DNA from 3 places in the Solidesulfovibrio fructosivorans JJ] genome. Region 3 is predicted to be linked to each of the others. Evidence: predicted binding sites of a transcription regulator. Region 3 holds the regulator's gene; each other region holds the start of a gene.
The links. The regulator sigma-54, encoded in region 3, starts transcription at its own class of promoters, with help from an activator protein. The targets are predictions, from matches to a motif close to CTGGCACGGNNNNTGCTT.
Positions count from the first base shown of each region.

Region 1: a site for sigma-54 is predicted at 2,757-2,774, ahead of nifH (nitrogenase iron protein). Genes of this name have one in related genera too.
Region 2: a site for sigma-54 is predicted at 4,382-4,399, ahead of nifH (nitrogenase iron protein). Genes of this name have one in related genera too.

Region 1 is NZ_AECZ01000014.1:103,695-110,379, forward strand. Features, by position in the region: gene cobT (nicotinate-nucleotide--dimethylbenzimidazole phosphoribosyltransferase) at 1-233, shown strand, start outside; gene DESFRDRAFT_RS11580 (efflux RND transporter periplasmic adaptor subunit) at 695-1,627, opposite strand; gene nifH (nitrogenase iron protein) at 1,815-2,639, opposite strand; gene DESFRDRAFT_RS11590 (SGNH/GDSL hydrolase family protein) at 3,298-4,581, opposite strand; gene DESFRDRAFT_RS11595 (hypothetical protein) at 4,800-5,336, opposite strand; gene DESFRDRAFT_RS11600 (hypothetical protein) at 5,362-5,958, opposite strand; gene thrB (homoserine kinase) at 5,955-6,485, opposite strand; gene DESFRDRAFT_RS11610 (D-sedoheptulose 7-phosphate isomerase) at 6,648-6,685, shown strand, end outside.
Region 2 is NZ_AECZ01000006.1:107-6,791, reverse strand. Features, by position in the region: gene nifK (nitrogenase molybdenum-iron protein subunit beta) at 1-1,033, opposite strand, end outside; gene nifD (nitrogenase molybdenum-iron protein alpha chain) at 1,065-2,687, opposite strand; gene DESFRDRAFT_RS05420 (P-II family nitrogen regulator) at 2,745-3,119, opposite strand; gene DESFRDRAFT_RS05415 (P-II family nitrogen regulator) at 3,129-3,458, opposite strand; gene nifH (nitrogenase iron protein) at 3,516-4,340, opposite strand; gene DESFRDRAFT_RS05405 (HD domain-containing phosphohydrolase) at 4,574-5,974, opposite strand; gene DESFRDRAFT_RS05400 (response regulator) at 5,999-6,364, opposite strand; partial or broken gene DESFRDRAFT_RS05395 (ATP-dependent metallopeptidase FtsH/Yme1/Tma family protein) at 6,586-6,685, shown strand, end outside.
Region 3 is NZ_AECZ01000001.1:24,044-30,728, reverse strand. Features, by position in the region: gene DESFRDRAFT_RS00140 (PTS sugar transporter subunit IIB) at 1-238, opposite strand, end outside; gene DESFRDRAFT_RS00135 (PTS sugar transporter subunit IIA) at 244-681, opposite strand; gene rapZ (RNase adapter RapZ) at 901-1,788, opposite strand; gene DESFRDRAFT_RS00125 (PTS sugar transporter subunit IIA) at 1,877-2,329, opposite strand; gene hpf (ribosome hibernation-promoting factor, HPF/YfiA family) at 2,330-2,878, opposite strand; gene rpoN (RNA polymerase factor sigma-54) at 2,928-4,364, opposite strand; gene DESFRDRAFT_RS00110 (KdsC family phosphatase) at 4,480-5,022, opposite strand; gene DESFRDRAFT_RS00105 (CTP synthase) at 5,265-6,685, opposite strand, start outside.

The DNA.
Region 1 (6,685 bases), on a different contig from region 3:
CCGCCCGGGCCATCGCGCCCGACGTGGCCGACTATGCCGTCGTCAGCCACGCCTCGGCCGAGCCCGGCTACGCCCCCATCATGAACGCCCTGGACCACAAGCCGCTCCTTGACCTCGGCCTGCGCCTCGGCGAAGGCACCGGCGCGGCCCTGGCCATCTTCCTCATGCGCGCCAGCGCCAACGTCTACAACAACATGGCCACCTTCGCCGCCGCCGGCGTCAGCGAAGGCTAGGGCCAGGGTTAAGGCGAAGGCTAGCCGGGGCGCTGCCCCGGACCCCGCCGGGGGGCGAGCGCGCCCCCGGTCCCCCCGTCTGGTGTGCTTTGGCTGGGCGGGAGGCCGGGTTGGCTGGCGGGAAGGCGGAGCATGGAGAAGATGGAGGCGGGATTTGTTCGTGACGATGCCGCCGCTTGCGCGGCAGGCTCGTCCCGAACAAATTCCGCCTCCACCACGCCGGTCGTCCCTACGGGGCGACAGTCAAAAAAACTCTTCTTCTTAAAATGCGGCGCTTCGCCGCTGGCGCGGTTGTTGCCGCAATCGCGTCCGGCGTCGAGGGGCGAAAGCCCCTCGTGTCCCGGGCCGATTGCGGCAACAAACATACGGCGTCCCATCACCCAAAGACATCACAACCCTCACCCCACCAACCTCTCCCACACCCCACCAACCCAACCCGGTAAAAGGGGGTCCGGGGGACATCAAGTCCCCCGGCGGGGTCCAGGGGCGGAGCCCCGCTTCTGCTTCCCCCTCTCCCCTGTCGGCATCCCCTGCTCCAGCTCCTTTTCTCCGCCGGGGCGCACGACGATATAGACCTGCACGGCCAAGCCGACGGGGAGTCGCGGCGTGCCGTCGAGGTCGATGACGACTTCGAGAACGCGAAAATCACGCGGCCCGCGAAGGGCGGGGGCGAGACGGGAGACGATGCCGGTGAAACGATGTTTGGCAAAGGCTTCGGGGATGAGGACGGCGTGTTGTCCCACGGCGAGGCGGGCGATGTCGCGTTCGGGCACGGCGGCGCGCACGCGCAGTTTGCTTGTATCGCCCACAGTGAGGACCGGGGTGTCGCGGGAGGGGGAGACGACTTCGCCGGGACGGCGGAATTTGCGCAGCACAATGCCGTGGAGGGGGGAGCGCAACATGGCCTTTTCGGCCCGCACCTGGGCGGCGGCCAATGCGGCCCTGGCGGCGTCGACGGCGTCTTTGGCATCCTGGCGTTCTTTCTTGCCGGCGGATGGGGACAGGTCGTCGAGACGGGCCTCGCTTGCGGCCAGGGCCTGCCCGCCCGCCGCGATCCCGGCCTGGGACTCGGGACCGGCCAGGCGGGCCAGGATTTGCCCTTGTTGCACGGTATCGCCTTCTTCCACATCGACCGAGCCGATGACGCCTTCGGTGGCGAAGCCCAGGCGGATCACCCCGGACCGGGGTTCCACCACTCCGGGCGCGGCGATCCAGGCCGGCGCGGGACCGGGGGCCGGCCGGACCGGCGAGGGAAGCGGCGGCGTGACCGGGATCACGGCCACGGGTTGCGGCGACTCGGCGCGCTGTGGGGCACGCCCGCCGGTGTAGAGCCACCAGGCTCCGACGAAGATCATGGCGGCGGCGGCAAGCAAGAGGAGCAGGCGTTGCAGCATGGGGAAGCGCCTCCATCGGCGACAATGCGCGGATGTGGCCGGGCACGGGTGTTATCTTCCGGCCCTTTGGGGCTACCCCATCGAACCGGCTCCGTAAAGAGGCGGGGCGGATTGGCGGAAAGTCGGCCGGAGGGCGAGGGAGGCTGTCCGCCCCCCGGCGCGAAACACACTGGAGCCTGTCGCGAAGTCAGTTGGCGATGCCGAAGTCGATGAGCAGCTTCTCCAACTCGTTGATGGACATGGGCTTGGGCACAACGAACATCTCGTTGTTGTGGACTTTTTCGGCCAGGGCCCGATACTCGTCGGCCTGCTGGTGTTCGGGGGAATAATCGATGACGGTCTTGCGGTGGATCTCGGCCCGCTGGACTTGATTGTCGCGGGGCATGAAGTGGATCATCTGGGTGCCGAGGCGCTCGGCCAGCTCCTCGATCATCTCGCGCTCGTTGTCGACCTTGCGGCTGTTGCAGATGAGCCCGCCCAGGCGCACGGTGCCGGCGTCGGCGTATTTCACGATGCCCTTGCAGATGTTGTTGGCCGCGTACATGGCCATCATTTCGCCGGAGCAGACGATATAGATTTCCTCGGCCTTGCCGTCGCGGATGGGCATGGCGAAACCGCCGCACACGACGTCGCCGAGGACGTCGTAGAACACGTAGTCGAGTTTCTTGTCCGCCTGGTAGGCGCCGAGCTGTTCCAGGAGGTTGATGGAAGTGATGATGCCGCGGCCGGCGCAGCCGACGCCCGGTTCCGGTCCGCCGGATTCGGTACAGCGGGTGTCCTTGTAGCCGACCTTCAGGATATCATCGAGATCGACGTCCTCGCCTTCCTCGCGCAGGGTGTCGAGGACGGTCTTTTGTTGCAGGCCGCCGAGCAGCAAGCGGGTGGAATCGGCCTTGGGGTCGCAGCCCACCACCATGATCCGGTTGCCCATCTCGGCCAAGCCGGCCACGGTGTTCTGGGTGGTCGTGGATTTGCCGATACCGCCCTTGCCGTAAATGGCGATCTTTCGCATGCAGTGTTCCTCCGGTACCTTGAGGCTTGAGGTCTTTGTCATCCGGCGGTTCCGGAAGGAGCGTGCGCAATTTCGCCCCTTCCGCAAACCGCCCCCCTGCAAGAAGCGATCGACATGAAGCACTTGCCGTACCAGTTTCGAATTATACTGCAATTATAAAACAATACTCTACAGATAAACACGAATATTGTAAAAATCGCTAAAAACAAAATTGTCGCACTGAATTAACACAACTTCAAAAACGAACGGACACCTTTTTATAAAAACCAGTGTCTTTTTAATTTCTACCCATACAAGAGAAAAACAAAAACGACGCCGCACCATGCAACGTCGTTTTTGCCACCGAACGCGGAACCCAAAAACCAACCTAAGAAAATGGAGCGGGATGTCGGCCGGCCAGGAGGAGGACGCCCCATCCGGCCGATTCCCTGGGAACTGGGGTCGCACGGGTTGTTACAAGCTCCGTGCCAAAATTTGCGTTTCTGCGGAAATGCCCGCATCGGGCCGATTTCCCCTGTCGTCACCCGACACAGGGAACACGTTTACCCAACGTTTTCGTATCAGCAGCGACAATTTGGTAGGTTTCGTCGCGCGCGCATCGATCCCCGGGTGTCATACGGCCTTTGGCCAGGATCGGGGAAAGGCGGATGTCCCCGGGTCAGCGCGGGCAGCCGGCCACGATGGAGGCGGCGAGCCCCTCGATTTTGTCCGTGGGCGGCAGTTCGCCGGCCGGAATCGGTTCGAAGGCCGACGTTTTTTGCGGACAGGCGGCCGGCTCCGTCTCGCGCCCGAACCAGCGGGAAGCGACGCGACGGGCCAGAAGCTCGGCCACCCAGGCGTTGCCTTCCGGGCTCCAATGGGTGTCGCGGCCGGTGTAGGTCCGCTTGCCCCCGGGCGTGTCGCCGGCCAGGCAAGGGGTCAGGTCGTAGATGTCGTCCTGGGGCAGGCCGACCCGCCTGGCCAGCTCGCGGGTGATGCGGGTGGGCAGGCCGAAATCCGCCTTGGCCGGGTCCTCGCCCAGATCGCGGGCCGCCTTGTCCCCGACCGGGCGCGACACGGCGCATTCCGGCGGGGACAGCATGACCATGACCGGCTTGCCTGTGCCCGCCACCTTGGCCGCCGTGGCCAGAAAGAGCGCGTACCAGGGCAGGTCGTTTTTGTAGGCGAACATGGTGTCCTTATAAAACGGCTTCATGCTGGAGCGCATCTCCGAGGCCATCTGGTCCGGGGTGAGCGGCAAAAGCGAACTGTAGCGCGGGTCTTGCTTGTCGGGCATCACGCCCAGGGCATCGAGGTCGGGCAGGAAGAGCATTCGCCGCAAGGCCTTGTCGCTTTGCAGCTTGAACAACACCTGGGCCTTGACGAAGTCCATGAAACGGAACGGATACTGGTGCGGCACGAGGGTGTAGGGACCGTAGGCCATGCCGTGGCGGCAGGCGTCGGCCAGGCGCGCGGCAAAGGCGGCCGGATCATAGGGCGTGTTGCGCACGTCGTTGAAGTCGTTGCCGAAATAGACGTTGAAAATGATCGCGTCGTAGTCCAGGGCCTGGGTCCAGAAGGCGAAGCGCTCCAGATAGTCGGGAAAGGAGATGGAGGGGAAGCCGAGGTTGACCACGCGAAACGTGCGGCCAAGGCCCATGGCGTTGAGCTTTTTTTCCAGCACCGCGCAAAAGCCGTATTCCGGCTTGGTCACGGCGTAGGTGTAGGAGTCGCCGAAAACCAGGATGCGGTACTCGCCGGCCGGCTTGCGCTTGGCGACAACCCCGTGGACGTCGTTGAGCAGCATCTTTTTCAATGAATACTCAGGCGCATCCTTGGAAGCATACGAGTAGACGTGCTCCTTTTCATAATCACGGAACACGAAGTCGACGATATAACACGCCAGCAGCACCTGCACAGCCACAAGCAGCACGATGCCGCCAATGCGAAGGAATCGTTTCATAATAAGGGAAGTGGAAAAGAAGCTGGGGAAAACCCTTTCTGTAGAAAGGGTTTTCCCCAGACCCCTTTCCCAAAGACTTTCAATAGAGACAGATTGTTACCTGTTCCACAGTTCTACCAATAAAAGGTTTAGGAAGGGGAGAGCGTGAGAGGGGAGAACCCTGTGCAAAAGGGTTTCCCCTCTCGCATTCTCTTCTCCCCTCTTCCCTCCCCCTACTCCTACTCCTTGAGCACCGCGCCTTCGCCGGCGAAGAACACGCTGCCGGCCGGCGGCGGCACGGACGCGCCCAGGGCGTTGCGGGCGGAGCTCGATCCGTAGAGGGCCTTGTAGCCGAAGGAGATGCCGTAATTGCCAGCGGCCTGCCCGGCCGGGGCCAGGGTGAAGGAAAAGGGCACGACCGCGTCCGGCCCAAGCGGCATGGCCTTGAAGGTCTTTTCCGCGCTGGCCAGGACCTTGCCGGCCGGGTCGCGCAAATAGGCGGTAAGCGTCAGCTCTTCCAGCCGGTCGACCCAGGGCGGCAGGCTGGAGGTTATGGGCGTGGCCCGGCCGTGGATGACGTAGGCGTCGCCGGAGAGCGCGCCGGTAAATTCAAAGCGCCAGAATTTCATGGTGATGCCGGTCGGCGCGGTGGCGACGACCGGGCGCGACTCGAGGTGGGATACGGAAAGGCTGGAGCAGCCGGCAAGCGCGGCCATGGCGAGAATCATCACGGCCCAAAGGCGCGGCGCATCCGTTGCGCGGCGTGAAGACGTCATAATACCTCCTTTCCGATGTAAACCGTTACTCCCCCGGGCGTCGCAGCATCATCTCGGCCAGCGTCATGTCCACCTTGGGCGGCCGGCCGGCCTTGCCGCCCCAAAGCTCCATCTCCAGCCCGGCCAGACGGCGCAAAAGCGGCGTGCGGTCCATGGCCTTGATGTTCGGGTTGGCTTCGGCCAGCCGTTGGCACGGCCCGCAGCCCGGAAACTCCCGCACGCCCATGCCGCCGATGAGCACATTTGGCACGCCATGCAGCCGGCAGATCATGAGCCGGTGGTCGTAGACCCCGCACAGCCCTTCGTCGTTGAGCGGGCACATGATGCGCGGCGTCTCGCCACGGGCGACCGCCTCCCGGACACCCGCCACATATTCCCTGGCCCGCTCAAGATAGCGCTCCCGGCGCTCGTCCGGCAACGCGTCGAGGCCCTTGTGCAAGTACAGCCACTCCACGAGGGTGTGGTGCTGAAAAAAACTCACGCAGCAGTTCTCGGCGCAGCCGGCGCAGGACAGCCCGGCGGCCGCGGCGGCGGCGGTGTAGGCCGCGTCCATGTCGGCATACAGCGTGGCCAACTTGGCCAAAACGGTCCGCCTGCGGGAAGCGGGAAACGATAGGCTCACGAAGCGATTCCTTTGAGTATTTCCTCGACGCACGCCTCGGGCGTGACGCCGCAGCTGGTCACGGTCACATCGGCCGCCGCCGCGTAAAGCGGCTGGCGCTCGGCATAGACGTCGGCAAGGGTCATCCCTTCCGGCACGACAAAGGCGCGCGCCCCGGGATCGCCCACCCGGGCAAGAAACGTGGGCAGGTCGATGGAAAGATAGACCACCGGCCCGCAGGCGCGCAGCCGGGCCACGGCCCGGGGGCAGTACACGACGGAGCCGCCCGTGGCCACCACGCACCGCTTGACGCCGAGCCCGGCCACCACATCCTCTTCCAGACGCAAAAAGCCGGCAAGCCCCAGGCGCGTGAGCAGATCGGCCAGACGTTCGCCGGTGGTGGCCTCGATGAGGCGGTCGGTGTCGAGACTGGCCCAGCCCAGATGCCGGGCAAGCAGCGTCGCCAGGGTGGTTTTGCCCGCCCCGGCCATGCCGATGAGGCTTACGCAGCGCTCATCCGATATTCGGCCAAGTAAAGGTGGTTGCATGGGGTCCGCGTCGGCCGCCGTTGCGGCGAAAGGTCTCTTAGCCTTTTTCGCGCCGATTTCATAGCGGCCCTTGCCGTTCACCCCGACGTTGTCAGAAAGCCGGCCTTTGGCTAAGAAGGGGCGGGCGCGGCGCTTTTCGACGTCGCGCACATGGGGGAGGCCATGTCGGAAACAACGTTACGGCTGATCGCCGCCTATAC
Region 2 (6,685 bases), on a different contig from region 3:
ACACGACGTAGGCCGGGATCATGCCCAGGGTGACGATCAGCTCGACCAGGGGCAGCAGCTGATCCGGATCGCCGGCCAGGGCCACCTTCTTGCCGTAGAGGTACTGGTCGTAGTCGGAGATGATGTCGACCATCTGGCCGCGCTCGAAGGTGATGGCCTCGGGGACCGGCTTGCCGGTCAGCTTGTGCAGGGTCTCGATGAACCGGTCCGTGGCCTGGAGGCCGATTGGCATGCCAAGGATGGTGCCGGGCACCTTGAACTCGGCGTCCAGGAAGTTGACGCCGTCGGTGGTGGCCCACCGGCCCAGGCCGACGGTGCCCATGGAGTCGCCCATGGAAGCGATCTCTTCCCTGGTGGCGCCGCCCTTGGGGAACATCTCGTACTTGCCGGTGAGCGGGCCGTTGACCACGCCGTTGGTGTCCGGGACCATGATGATGTCGATGCCCATCATCGCGCACAGGCGGCGGACTTCGGCCATGTCCGAGGGCTCGCAGAAGCCGGGGATGATGTTGAGCTTCCCGTTGGGCGTGCCGGTCTTGGCGGCGAAGCCCTTGAGGATGCCCTTGACCATGTTGGAGTAGCCCGTGATGTGGGTGCCGACATAGCTCGGGGTGCTGGCGTAGATGAGGACCTTGCCCTCGGGCACCTTGCCGTCGTCCTTGGCCTTTTGGGAGATCTGCATCAGGTCGTCGCCGATGGTCTCCGACAGGCAGGTGGTGTGGACCGCGATGATTTCGGGGTCGTAGAGGGTGAAGATGTTGTCGATGGCCGTGATCAGGTTCGACTGGCCGCCGAAGACCGAGGAGCCTTCGGTGAACGACGAGGTGCCGGCGACGATGGGCTCCTTGTAATGGCGGGTCAGGGTGGAGCGGTGGTAGGCGCAGCAGCCCTGGGAGCCGTGGCTGTGGGGGAAGCAATTGTGCACCCCGAGCGCGGCATACATGGCGCCGATGGGCTGGCAGGTCTTGGCCGGGTTGACGGTGAGCGCCTTGCGTTCCTTGATCTCGCCGGTGGTATGTCTGAGGAGAGCCATAAATGCGTTCCTTCTCTAGCGAAAAGCTTGTTTATTCCGCCACGTAGCTGGCTTCGAGCTCGGGCCCTTCCATCTGCCAGGGGGCCTTGGTCAGCGCCCAGATCTTGGAATTCACCATGCGGTCGATGTCCCGGTACCAGTTGACGGCTCCGACAAACCCGGCGTAGGGGCCGCCGATGTCGTAGTTGTGCAGCTGCTTCATGGGCATGCCCATCTTCTGGATGATGTACTTTTCCTTGATGCCGGCGCAGAAGATGTCGGGCTTCATGATCTCGATGATCTTTTCGGTCTCGTACTGGCTGATGTCGTCGATGATCAGCGCGTCCTTGGACATCTGGCCGATCATGCCGTCGTAGTCCTTGACCTCGACGCCCTTGGCCTTGAGCGCCTCGAGCTGTTCGGGCGTCTTGCGGGGATTGTAGCGGGTCGCGTCCTTCTCGACTTCCAGCTCCTCGATATTGCGCGAGTCGGCGTCGACCTTGATCTTGGGCAGCACGTGGCGGCCTTCGTAGTCGTCGCGGTGGGCGAACTCGTAGCCGGCGCACAGGACCTTCATGCCCAGTTCGCCGAACAGTTCCTGGTAATGGTGCGCCCGGGAGCCGCCCACGAACATCATGGCCGTCTTGCCTTCGGTGCGGGGGCGGATGTCCTTGATCGTCGCTTCGATGGCGGGCATCTCCTCGGCGATGACCTGCTCGACCTTGTCGATGAGGTCCTGGTCCTCGAAGTAGGTGGCGATGCGGCGCAGCGACTTGGCCGTGGCATGGGCGCCGATGAAGTTCACCTTGATCCAGGGAATCCCGAACTTGGTCTCCATCATCTCGGCCACGTAGTTGAGGGAGCGGTGGCACATGACGGTGTTGAGGTCGGCGAAGTGGGCCCTGCGGAAGGATTCCACCGTGGAGTTGCCGGAGAAGGTGGAGATCAGCGTGATGCCGCACTTCTCCAGGATGCGTTCGATCTCGAAAGCGTCGCCGCCGATGTTGTACTCGCCAAGGATGTTGATCTTGTATTTGCCCTCCACCGGCGTGTCGTTCGTGCCGATGATGTGCTTCATGATCTGGTTGTTGGCGATGTGGTGGCCGGCGGACTGGGACACGCCGCGGTAGCCTTCGCAGGAGTTGGCGAACACGGTGATGCCGAGCTTTTCCTGCATCTGCCGGGCCACGGCGTGGATGTCGTCGCCGATGAGGCCGACCGGGCAGGTGGAGAAGACGGAAATCGCCTTGGGATGGAAGTTGTCGTAGGCTTCTTGGATGGCCGCGGACAGCTTCTTCATGCCGCCGAACACGATGTCGTGCTCGGTCATGTCCGTGGAGAAGCAGTAGGGGATGAAGTTGTCCCCGTCGGGACCGGCGTCGGTCTCGTTGCGGCGGGTCAGCCAGGAGTAGAAGCCGCAGCCGATGGGGCCGTGGGTCAGGTTGACGATGTCGCGTGAGGGACCCAGCACGACGCCCTTGCAGCCGGCGTAGGTGCAGCCGCGCTGGGTGATGATGCCCGGAATGGTGCGGACGTTGGCCTGGATCTCGGGAATCTCCTCGCCGCCGCCCGCGCCCGGGACAATGGCCTTGGCCCGCTTGCGCGCGACCTTGGTCGGCATCTTGGCGATGAGTTCCTTCTTGATTTCTTCTACATTAATGGGCTTGCTGCTCATTTGGATGCTTCCTCGTTATCTCGGTATAGGTCCGGGGACGTCCGCAGGGGCCGCCTTTTAGATAATGGCCGCGTCGCCGTCCTCGCCGGTCCGGACCCGGATGGAATCGGTGACGGGCAGCACGAAGATCTTGCCGTCGCCGGCCTGACCGGTCTTGTTGACGGATAAGATGGCATCCACGACCTTGCCCACTTCGGCGTCCGGGACAACGATGGACAGGATGCGCTTGGGGTACAGCCGGCCCTTGGTGCCGAGAAGCGCGATGGCTTCCTCGTTGCCGGCGGCGGCGCCCTCGAGCACCGCCTGATTGACCAGGCCCTTGCCGCGGCCGTACCCCTCGCGGGCCACGAAGGCCGGCATGCCGGAGTCGGCCAGGACTTTTTTGGTCTGGTTCATCTTATTCATGCGGATAATCGCCATGATCTCCTTCATGACGCCCTCCTAGGATTCCTTCACGCCGGACGAAATGGTGTACATTTCCTCAACGGGGTTCACGAAGATCTTGCCGTCGCCGAAGGCTCCCTTGGTGCCGGTGCGGGCGCTTTCCATAACGGTCTTGACCACGAAGTCCTTGTCTTTTTCGTCCACGACGCAGATCAGCATGACTTTGGGAATCTCGTCGTACTGGATCTCGCCGATCTTGATGCCGCGCTGCTTGCCGCGTCCGGCGACGTTGAATTTGGTCACGGCCGGGAAACCGGCGTCCATCAGGGCCGCCAGGACTTCATCGCATTTCTCGGGACGAACGATGGCTCTCACCATGGTCTGCATGACTGTGCTCCTTACGTGCGTGTGTGGGTGTCGTGTTCGCTGGATGCGGCGCGATGACTAGTTGGCGATGCCGAAGTCGATGAGCAGCTTTTCCAGTTCGTTGATGGAGATGGGCTTGGGCACGACGAACATGTCGTTGTTGTCGATCTTGTTGGCCAGGGCTCGGTATTCGTCGGCCTGGGGATGTTCGGGGGAAAAGTCGATGACGGTCTTGCGGTTGATCTCGGCGCGCTGCACCTGGTTTTCGCGGGGCATGAAGTGGATCATCTGGGTGCCCAGGCGCTTGCAGAGCTCCTCGATCATTTCCTTTTCCTGGTCGACCTTACGGCTGTTGCAGATGATGCCGCCCAGGCGCACGCCGCCGGAATCGGCGTACTTCACGATGCCCTTGCAGATGTTGTTGGCCGCGTACATGGCCATCATCTCGCCGGAGCACACGATGTAGATCTCCTCGGCCTTGCCGTCGCGGATCGGCATGGCGAAACCGCCGCAGACGACGTCGCCGAGGACGTCGTAAAAGACGTAGTCGAGGTGCTTGTCTTCCTCGTAGGCGCCGAGCTGCTCGAGAAGGTTGATGGAGGTGATGATGCCGCGGCCGGCGCAGCCGACGCCGGGCTCGGGGCCGCCGGACTCGGTGCACATGGTGCCGCCGTAGCCTTCCTTGAGGATATCGTCGATGTCGACGTCCTCGCCTTCCTCGCGCAGGGTGTCGAGCACGGTCTTCTGGGCCAGGCCGTGCAGCAGGAGCCGGGTGGAGTCGGCCTTGGGGTCGCAGCCGACCACCATGACCTTCTTGCCCATTTCCGCCAGACCGGCGACTGTGTTCTGCGTGGTGGTGGACTTGCCGATGCCGCCCTTGCCGTAGATAGCGATCTTGCGCATTTTGTAAAGCCTCCTGCTCCAGAGTGTGATGGAGGCTTTTAAGGCAAGAGTCATGCCAGACGGGTAAAGTCGTGATGCCTTTGAATTATCTATTTGATTTAAAAAGATTTATTTTTTCAGGGCAGGCGGACGACAACCAAGGGGATCGTATTGGAGACAAAAATGTCGCAAAGGGTGCGACAAAAATGTTGTGGTAAAAAACGGCCCGACAAGATTGCAGGAAGGCGGGGAAATCAGTACCGGACCACGCCGTCGCGGATCACGGACCTGGCGGCGTCCACGGCGTCCGGGTCGAAGGTCGCGCCCCGGTGCCGGATCAGCTCCGCAAGCGCCGCCTCCACGCCGAGCGCCGGCCGGTAGGGGCGGTTGGAGGCCATGGCGTCCAGCACGTCGGCCACGGCCAGGATGCGCGCCTCGATGCCGATGGCCGCGCCGGTAAGCCCGCGCGGGTAGCCCGAACCGTCCAGGCGTTCGTGGTGGGCCCAGACGATTTCCGCCACCGGCCAGGGGAAATCGATGTCCTTGAGTATCTCGTAGCCGGTCTGGGCGTGCCGCTTCATGAATTCCCACTCCAGGCCGACCAGCCGGCCCGGCTTGCTGAGGTAGCGCACGGGCACGTTGATCTTGCCGATGTCGTGCAGCTGCCCGGCCACCCGGATGCCGGCCGTCATGTCTTCGCACAGCCCCATGGTCCGGGCCATGGCCTCGGCGAGCCGGGCCACGTTGTCCTGGTGGCTGGCGGTGTAGGGGTCGCGGAAGCGCACGGTCGTGGCCAGGGATTTGACGGTTTGGTGAAAAAGGGTGCTGGTCCGGGCCAGGCTCTGGCGCAGTTGCTCCTGGGACTGGCGGCGTTCCGTCACGTCTTCCATGGAGCCTTCGAACAGCACGATGCCGCCGTCGACGTCGCGCACGGCCCGGGCGTGGATCGAAGCGAAGATGCGCGTCCCGTCGGCCCGGAAAAGTTCCACCTCGTGCCCCCGCACCATGCCTTCGGCGTCGAGGACGGCTCCCAACTCGCGCCAGTCGGCGGGGGAAACGAAGACATGCTCGGCGGCGTTGGACATGGCGGTCAGGTTTTCGGGGGCCGCATAGGCGAGCATGCGTGCCAGGGCGATGTTGACCGTGACGAAGCGGCCGCCGGGCGTCATCTGGAAAAGGCCTTCCACGGCGTTTTCGAAAATGCCCCGGAATTTTTCCTCGATTTCGGTCAGCGCCCAGCGCGTGCTCTTTTCGGCCGTGATGTCGCGCAGGTAACCGAAATAGAAGGTTTCGCCGGCCGGGGAGACGATCCGCCGGGCCGATTCCTCCACCCAGATGACGAAGCCGTCCTGGCCGAGCGCCTGGAACTGCCGGCCGGTCACGCGGCCGTCGCGGGCCAGGGTGGAAAGGACCGAGGCGCGGGTGTCCGGGTCCAGGTAATATTGGTCCGGGATCGCGGCCATGGCCTCCAGGAACGCCGCCGGGTCGTCGAAGCCGAACAGCACGGCCATGGCCATGTTGGCGTCGAGCAGGGCGCCGTCCGTGCCGCGCAGATACACGGCCAGCGGGGCGTCGTGGAAGAGCAGGGCTCCGCTGTCCATGCCGGCGGCGTCGAGGTCGGGCAAGGTATAGTGGTCCTGGGGTGTGTCTGCCATCTTTGGCTTGTCCGGGGGGGCTGCTCAGCACAGGAAGCGGCGCACCAGGGCCAGCAGCACTTCCGGGGCGAACGGTTTGACGATCCAGCCCGAAGCGCCGGCCGAAACGGCCCGGCGGCGCGTGTCGCTCTGGGATTCGGTGGTCAGGACCAGGATCGGGGTGAAGCGGGTATCCGCCCGCTCCCGCAGCCGGGTGATGAGTTCCAGGCCGCCCATGCCCGGCATGTTGAGGTCGGTGATGACCATATCGATCCCCTCCGATGCCTTTTCCAAGGCGTCGGCGCCGTCCACGGCCTCGGCGATGTCGTAGCCCGCCTGGCGCAGCGTTTGGGAGACGAGTCCACGCACGCTTTTTGCGTCGTCGACCGTCAAAATACGTTTATGAGGCATCGCCGCTCCTTGCCGGGCGCGTCCTGGACGCTTATTATGAATCACAATATGAAGCTACGACGGCCTTGGCAAGCCTTGCCCGGGCATTTCCGACTCATGCACGGCGGCAAAGGAAAACCGTTTTTGCCGCGTGGACAGCCCGGATACGGCTGTGCTATGCCCATCACCTTTACAACTCGCGGGCCCCACCCTTCCTTGCCCGACTCCTGGAGGACTCCAGTTTGAACAGTTTTGCGAAAAATCTCATGCTTTGGGCGGCCATATCCCTGGTCATGGTCGTCCTGTTCAACTTGTTCAACCAGCCGCAGACCCAAAGCGCCA
Region 3 (6,685 bases):
AGATCAAGGCGTCCTCGGCGTCGAGGGGGTTTCTGGACAAAAAACCCAACAAGTCGCCGACCGGCAGAAATTCAATGCGCACACCCGCCGGTATGGCCAGGGACATGATCTCCTGGCGCAAAAAATCCGTGGAGAGGTCGTCGTTGACCACCAGGATCGTGCGGGCATGCGTGAAAGGCAGCCAGGTTTCGATGATCTGGCCGTGCACGAGCCTGTTGTCAACCCGTACGAACGACATGTTTTCTAACCCTCGGCCACCCGCTTGCGCAAGACCTCGCCCGCCACGACGATGCCCTGGCAGCCGGCCTGCTTGGCTTCGGCGGCAAGCGCCTCGAGGGGCTTGGTCCGCGCGCCGAGAATTTTTATCAGCATGGGCAAATTGACGCCCGTAAGCACCTCCAGCCGGCCCGACCCCAAAAGCGACAGGCTGAGGTTGGTCGGCGTGCCGCCGAACATGTCCGTCAGGATAAGCACGCCGCCGCCCTGATCGGTTTCCTTGATGGCGGCCTTGAGCGACGTCAGGATATGGTCCACTTCGGTGGCCATGTCCACGCTCACGCAACGGCAGTGATCCTGGGCGCCCAGGATGCATTCCGCCGCCTTCAAAAGCCATGTGCCGTAATCGGTGTGGGTGACGATCACCACGCCGACCGGCGTTTCCGAGCGGGTTTCCCCATTCATGTCCGCGCATCCGGGGCCGTTATCGGCCCTAACCTGGCGCCTGCCGGCTGGCCGGGAATTCCCGCCCTGTGCCGCGACGCGTCCTGCTGCCGCAGTGCCCCACCAACAAAACCGGGAGCATTCCCCCGTCCGGCCGCCACGAAAGCCGCAAACGCGGCCTGCCGCATCGACCCTCACGATTCGCCGGCAATGCGGGCGGCCATGCCGCCGCGCGCCGGATCAACCGCGTTCGATATGCCGATGCTCAAGGGAAAGATTGTAACCAGCCTTGGACAAGGTGTCAAAGACGGCCTCGGCCACGGCGACGGATCGGTGCCGCCCCCCGGTGCAGCCGAAGGCGATGGTCAGGCGGTAGCGCCCCTCCCTGGCGTAAAGCGGCAGGAGATAGAGCAGGAAATCGGTCAGCCTGGTCAGAAACTCCCGGCCCGGGTCGGCGGCCAGGACGTAATCGCGCACGGGCGCGTCCTTGCCGGTCTTTTCCCGCAACGCCTTCTCGAAATAAGGGTTGGGCAGAAAGCGCAGGTCGAAGATCATGTCCGCCTCGGACGGCGGTCCGTACTTGAAGCCGAAGCTCATGACGTGGACCTTGAGGGTGCCGGTGGACACCCGGATGGAGGCCCATTTCTCCTGGAGCTTGCGGCGCAGGTCGTGGATGGAGAAATCGGTGGTGTCGATCACCATGTCGGCCGCGTCCCGAAGCGGCGTCATGCGCGTGCGCTCCTCGACCACGGCCTGCTCCAGGCCCCGCGATTCGCTTTCCAGGGGATGGGGCCGGCGCGTGGTGGCGTAGCGGCGGATGATTTCCTGGGTGTCGGCTTCGAGGAAGATGATTTGCAGGGATGACGAAGCGCCCTTGACCTGGGCCAGCGTCGCCCCCCAGTCGGTGTCCATGTCGGCCTGGCGCACGTCCATGCCGAGGGCGAGCCCCTTGTAGCGCTGGCCGCCCTTCTCCTCGAACAGGCCGATGAGCTTGGGCACGAGGCTGACGGGCAGTCCGTCCACGCAAAAAAAGCCCAGGTCCTCGAAGACCCGTAGCGCGGTGGATTTCCCGGAACCCGAAAGTCCGGTCAAAATGACGATGGTCAGTGCCGCAGGCGAGTCTTCCATGGCGCGCGCCCTCCCGGGCCCGACATGACAGACTCCCCGTGCGCCGGCGTGTCGGTCGGCGCACGGAGAGGTGACGTTTCGTGTTGTATCAGGCCGCGGCCGTGAGCACCTGCCACAAGGCGGCGTCGTTTTCGGCGCTCATGAAGGCGTGCCGGAAGGATTCGTCGGACAGCAGCCGGGAGATGTGGGCCAGGATGCGCAGGTGCAGGCCCGCCACGTGCTCCGGGGCGAGGACGAGAAAGAAGATGCGGCAGGGCTTGAAATCCAGCGCATCGAAGTTGACGCCCTTTAAGCTGCGGCCGACGACGATGACGATCTGCTCGAGGTTCTCCATCTTGCCGTGGGGAATGGCGACGCCGTCGCCGATCCCCGTGGTGCCGAGGTTTTCCCGGTCAAGCAGCACCTGGCGCGCCCGGACATCGTCGAAATCGGGCCATCTGGCCTTCATCGGGGCGATCAGTTCGGCCAGCACGTCGGGTTTGGACTCGGACACAAGCTCCCCGATCACGAAATCGGGCTGGAGATAATCCTCAAGACGCATTTACGCTCCCGTTCCAGGATCAATGAGGCCGAAGTCGCCGTTGCGCAAACGGTAGATGACATTGGGCCGGTCGGTTTCGGAGTTGATGAACACCATGAACTCGTACTTGAGGCTTTCGAGCTGCATGGCCGCCTCTTCCACGGCCATGGGCTTGGGCTCGTAATCGTCGGTCTGGACGATGGTGGGCGTACGCGCGCCGTCGGCATCCTCGCTTATGCTGATGACCTGGGTGTGGACGACCTCGGCTTTCTGGCGGCGGCGGTCCTTTTGCTTCTCGCGGAACTTCTTGGCCTGCGCCTCGACTTTGTCAAGGATCATGTCGATGGTGGAGTACATGTCCTCGGAAGCCTCGTGGGCCGAGATGTGCATATTGTCGGCCAGGAAGATGACGTCGGCCAGCTGGCGGGTCTTTTCCACGGCAAGGTTGACCTGCAACTCCGAGGCGTCGGTGGCGACGGTATACTTGGCGAGCTTCTCGAAACGTTTGCGGGCGTAGTCGCGCAAATGATCCGAAGGCTCGAAATTCTTGAAATTAAAAGTAATGTTCATATATCCCTCCGGGTGGCATGGTGTTGGGCCGCATGTGCGGCCCGAAGCATCAGAAAACTTCCTTGCGTTTGGACGAAGATTCGATGCCCATGGCCGTGCGGTATTTGGCCACGGTACGGCGGGCGATGTTGATTTGCAGCTCTTCCTTGAGCATATCGGCGATGGCCTCGTCGCTGATGGGTTTCTTGGCGTTCTCGCCGGCGATGATCCGCTTGATCATGGCCTTGACCGACTCCGAACCCACCGTGCTGCCGTCGTCGAGTTCCAGGGAACTGTTGAAAAAGAACTTCAGCTCGAAGATGCCGTGGGGCGTGGCCACGTATTTGTTGGACGTGATGCGGCTGACCGTGGATTCGTGCATGCTGATGTCGTCAGCCACGTCCTTTAAAATCAGCGGCCGCAGTCGCGTCACGCCGTGCTCAAAAAACTCCCGCTGGAACTTGAGGATGCTCTCCAGGACCTTGTAGAGCGTGCGCTGGCGCTGGTAGAGGCTTTTCATGAGCCACATGGCCGAGCGCATCTTGTCTTGCAGGTAATCCTTGTCCTTGTCCGCCTTCGGGTTAAGCCCGTCCATGTAGGTCATATTGACGTTAAGCCGGGGCATGCCCTCTTCGTTGAGCAGGATGACGAAGTCGTCGCCGTACTTGTAGACGAAGGCGTCGGGGCTCACATAGATGGGATCGCCCGAGCCGTAGCTGGCCCCGGGCATGGGATTGAGCGTCTGGATCAGCTCCAGGTATTCCTTGAGCTTTTCCATGGCGATACGAAATTTCTTGGCCAGCGGCTTGTAGCGCTTTTTCTCCAGGTCCTCGAGGTGGTCGCGCACAAGCTCGATCAAAATGGGATCGTCGTAGCCGTAGACCTCGATCTGGGTCAGCAGGCACTCGCTGGGGGTGCGGGCGGCCACGCCCACAGGGTCGAAACGCTGGAGGCGGTGCAGCACTTCCTCCACCGCCTCGACGCTGGTGGACGTCATCTGGGCCAGCTCGTCGAGGGAAGCGCGCAGATAGCCCGAGGAGTTGAGGCTGCCGACGATGGCCTCGCCGATCTCGAGCTGCTTGGGCGTGAAATTGGACAGACGCATCTGCCAGCCGAGGTGCCCTTCAAGAGAGGGCTTGGAGGCAAGCCTCGCGTCGAAGGCCATGCCCTCTTCCGGGATCTCCGACTCGTGCGCCTGGGCCTGTCGGCCGGTGCTGGCGAAATCACCGAGGTAGTCGTCCCACTCGGCGTTTTTGAGCAGCTCCTTTTCCATGGCCGCGTCGCTGGTGTCGCCGCTCGGGCCGAGGTTGTCCTCGGCCATTGTGGATTCGGGCTGCCGATCTTCCTCTATGGATTCCTCGAGAAGGGGGTTTTCCAGAAGTTCCTGCTGCACGCTCTCCAGGAGCTCCAACCGGGACAGCTGCAGGAGCTTGATGGCTTGTTGCAGTTGGGGGGTCATCACCAGCTGCTGGGACAATTTGAGCTGCTGTCGCAGTTCCAGGGCCATGTCTACCGCCGTACGCGCTTTTTAAGGTTTTCGTGTCGGACGGGGCCGCCGCGTGTTCGGCCCCCGCCCAACAAAAAGCATGCCACAATCGAAGGGTCGTGGCAATCCGCCCGTCTTACCGTTCCCGCAGGAACCAGTCGTACGCGGCCGCGAGGTGTCCGGAAGCATTCAGGATAAAACGGATGGCCTCGCGCACGGCGCCCTGCCCGCCGCCCCGGCTCGTCACCCAAAGGGCCAGGTCCAAAATTTCCGGCTGGGCGTCGGCCACGGCCATGGGCAGACCGACAATCCCCATGGGGCCGGCGTCCACCCAGTCGTCGCCGAGATAGGCCGTCCGCTGCGGGGTTATGCCGGTGCGTTCCCAGATGGCGCGCAGGATCGGCACCTTGCGGTAATGGCCGGGATGGTATTCGGCGATGCCGAGTTCCTTGATGCGGGCGGCCACGGCCGGGCTGTCCAGGCCGCTTATGACCGCCACGGCGACGCCGGCGATCTGGGCCGCCTTGACGCCGAGCCCGTCCTGGGCATGAAACCGCTTGGCGATCTCCCCCCGGCCGTCGACGTACAGGCCGCCGTCGGTCAAAACCCCGTCCACATCCAGCACGAGCAAGGCGATATCCTTGGCCCTGGCCGCGGCAAGCGTGGCGTCATGCGTCACGGCGCGCCTCCTTTGCTTTTTCCCGGCGCAACCGCGCGCCCGAAAGTGCTCTCGCCCCGGCTGCGCGCCCTCACCAAAGAGGTAAGGCTTCCACGCGCAAGAACAACAAGGCGACCCTTCCGATCGTCTTCACCCGGGATACGGCGCTGGCCCCGCATTCCCTTTTGAAAGTTTTTGATGAGGCGGCCAGGGGGGCAACTTTTTGAAAAAAGTTGCCCCCCTGGCCGCCGAGGCGCGGCTTCCTACGCCCCTTGTTGGCGCTTGGCCGCCAGGACGAACTCCCGGAAGAGCGGATGGGGTTTCATGGGGCTGCTTTTAAATTCCGGATGGAACTGGCAGCCGAGAAACCAGGGATGCTCGGGCAATTCCACCATCTCCACGAGTTCCCCGTCCGGGGACAGGCCGCTTAACACCATTTCGCCCTCTTCGAAGGCGGCGGCGTAGGCCTTGTTGAACTCGTAGCGATGGCGGTGACGCTCGGAAATCTCCCCGGCGCCGTAGGCCGCGGCGGCCTTGGTGTCGGGCTTGACCACGCAGGGATAAGCGCCCAGGCGCATGGTGCCGCCCTTGTTGCAGGAAGGGTCGCGGCGCTCGATCTTCTTCGTGCGGAAATCAAACCATTCCCGCATGAGGTAGATGACCGGATCGCTGGTGGTCAGGTCGAATTCCTCGGAATTGGCCCCGGAAAGCCCAAGCACGTGGCGGGCGTATTCGATGACCGCGCACTGCATGCCGAGGCAGATGCCGAAAAAGGGGATGCCCTGGGTGCGGGCGTATTCGATGGCCGCGATCTTGCCCTCGACCCCGCGCGAACCAAACCCGCCCGGGACCAGGATGCCGTCGATGCCGGCGAAGTGCCCGGCCGCGTTCTCGCGGGTGACTTCCTCGGAATTGACGTACACGAAACGGATCGACACGCCGGCGATGCCGCCCGCGTGCACCAGCGCCTCGTGCAGGCTCTTGTAGGCCTCCTTGAGGTCCACATACTTGCCGACGATGGCGATGGAGACCGAGCCGGAGGGGTTGTCCAGCCGGTCGACCATGGCCCGCCAGGCGGTCAGATCGGCATTTTTCGCCGGCAGGCGCAACAAAATGGCGATTTTCTGGTCCACGCCCTCGGCATAGAGCTTGAGCGGCACCTCGTAGATGTCCTTGACGTCCACGGCCGTGAACACCGCGTCGGCGTCCACGTCGCAAAAAAGCGCGATCTTTTCCTTGAGGTCCCGCGTCAGGTCCACCTCGCTGCGGCAGATGATGATGTCGGGCTGGATGCCGATGGAGCGCAGCTCCTTGACGCTGTGCTGGGTGGGCTTGGTCTTCACCTCGCCGGCCACGCGCAGATACGGCACCAGGGTCAGGTGGATGTAGAGGACGTTTTCCCGGCCGAGGTCCATGCGCAACTGGCGGATGGCCTCCAGAAACGGCTGGCCCTCGATGTCGCCAACCGTGCCGCCGATCTCGATGATGGCCACGTCCTCATCACCGGCGACGCCGAGGATGGCCCGCTTGATCTCGTCGGTCACGTGCGGGATCACCTGCACCGTGCCGCCCAGGTAGTCGCCCCGGCGCTCCTTCTGGATGACGCTGAAATAGACCCGGCCGGAGGTGTAGTTGTTGCCCTGGCTCATGGGCACGCCGAGAAAACGCTCATAATGCCCGAGGT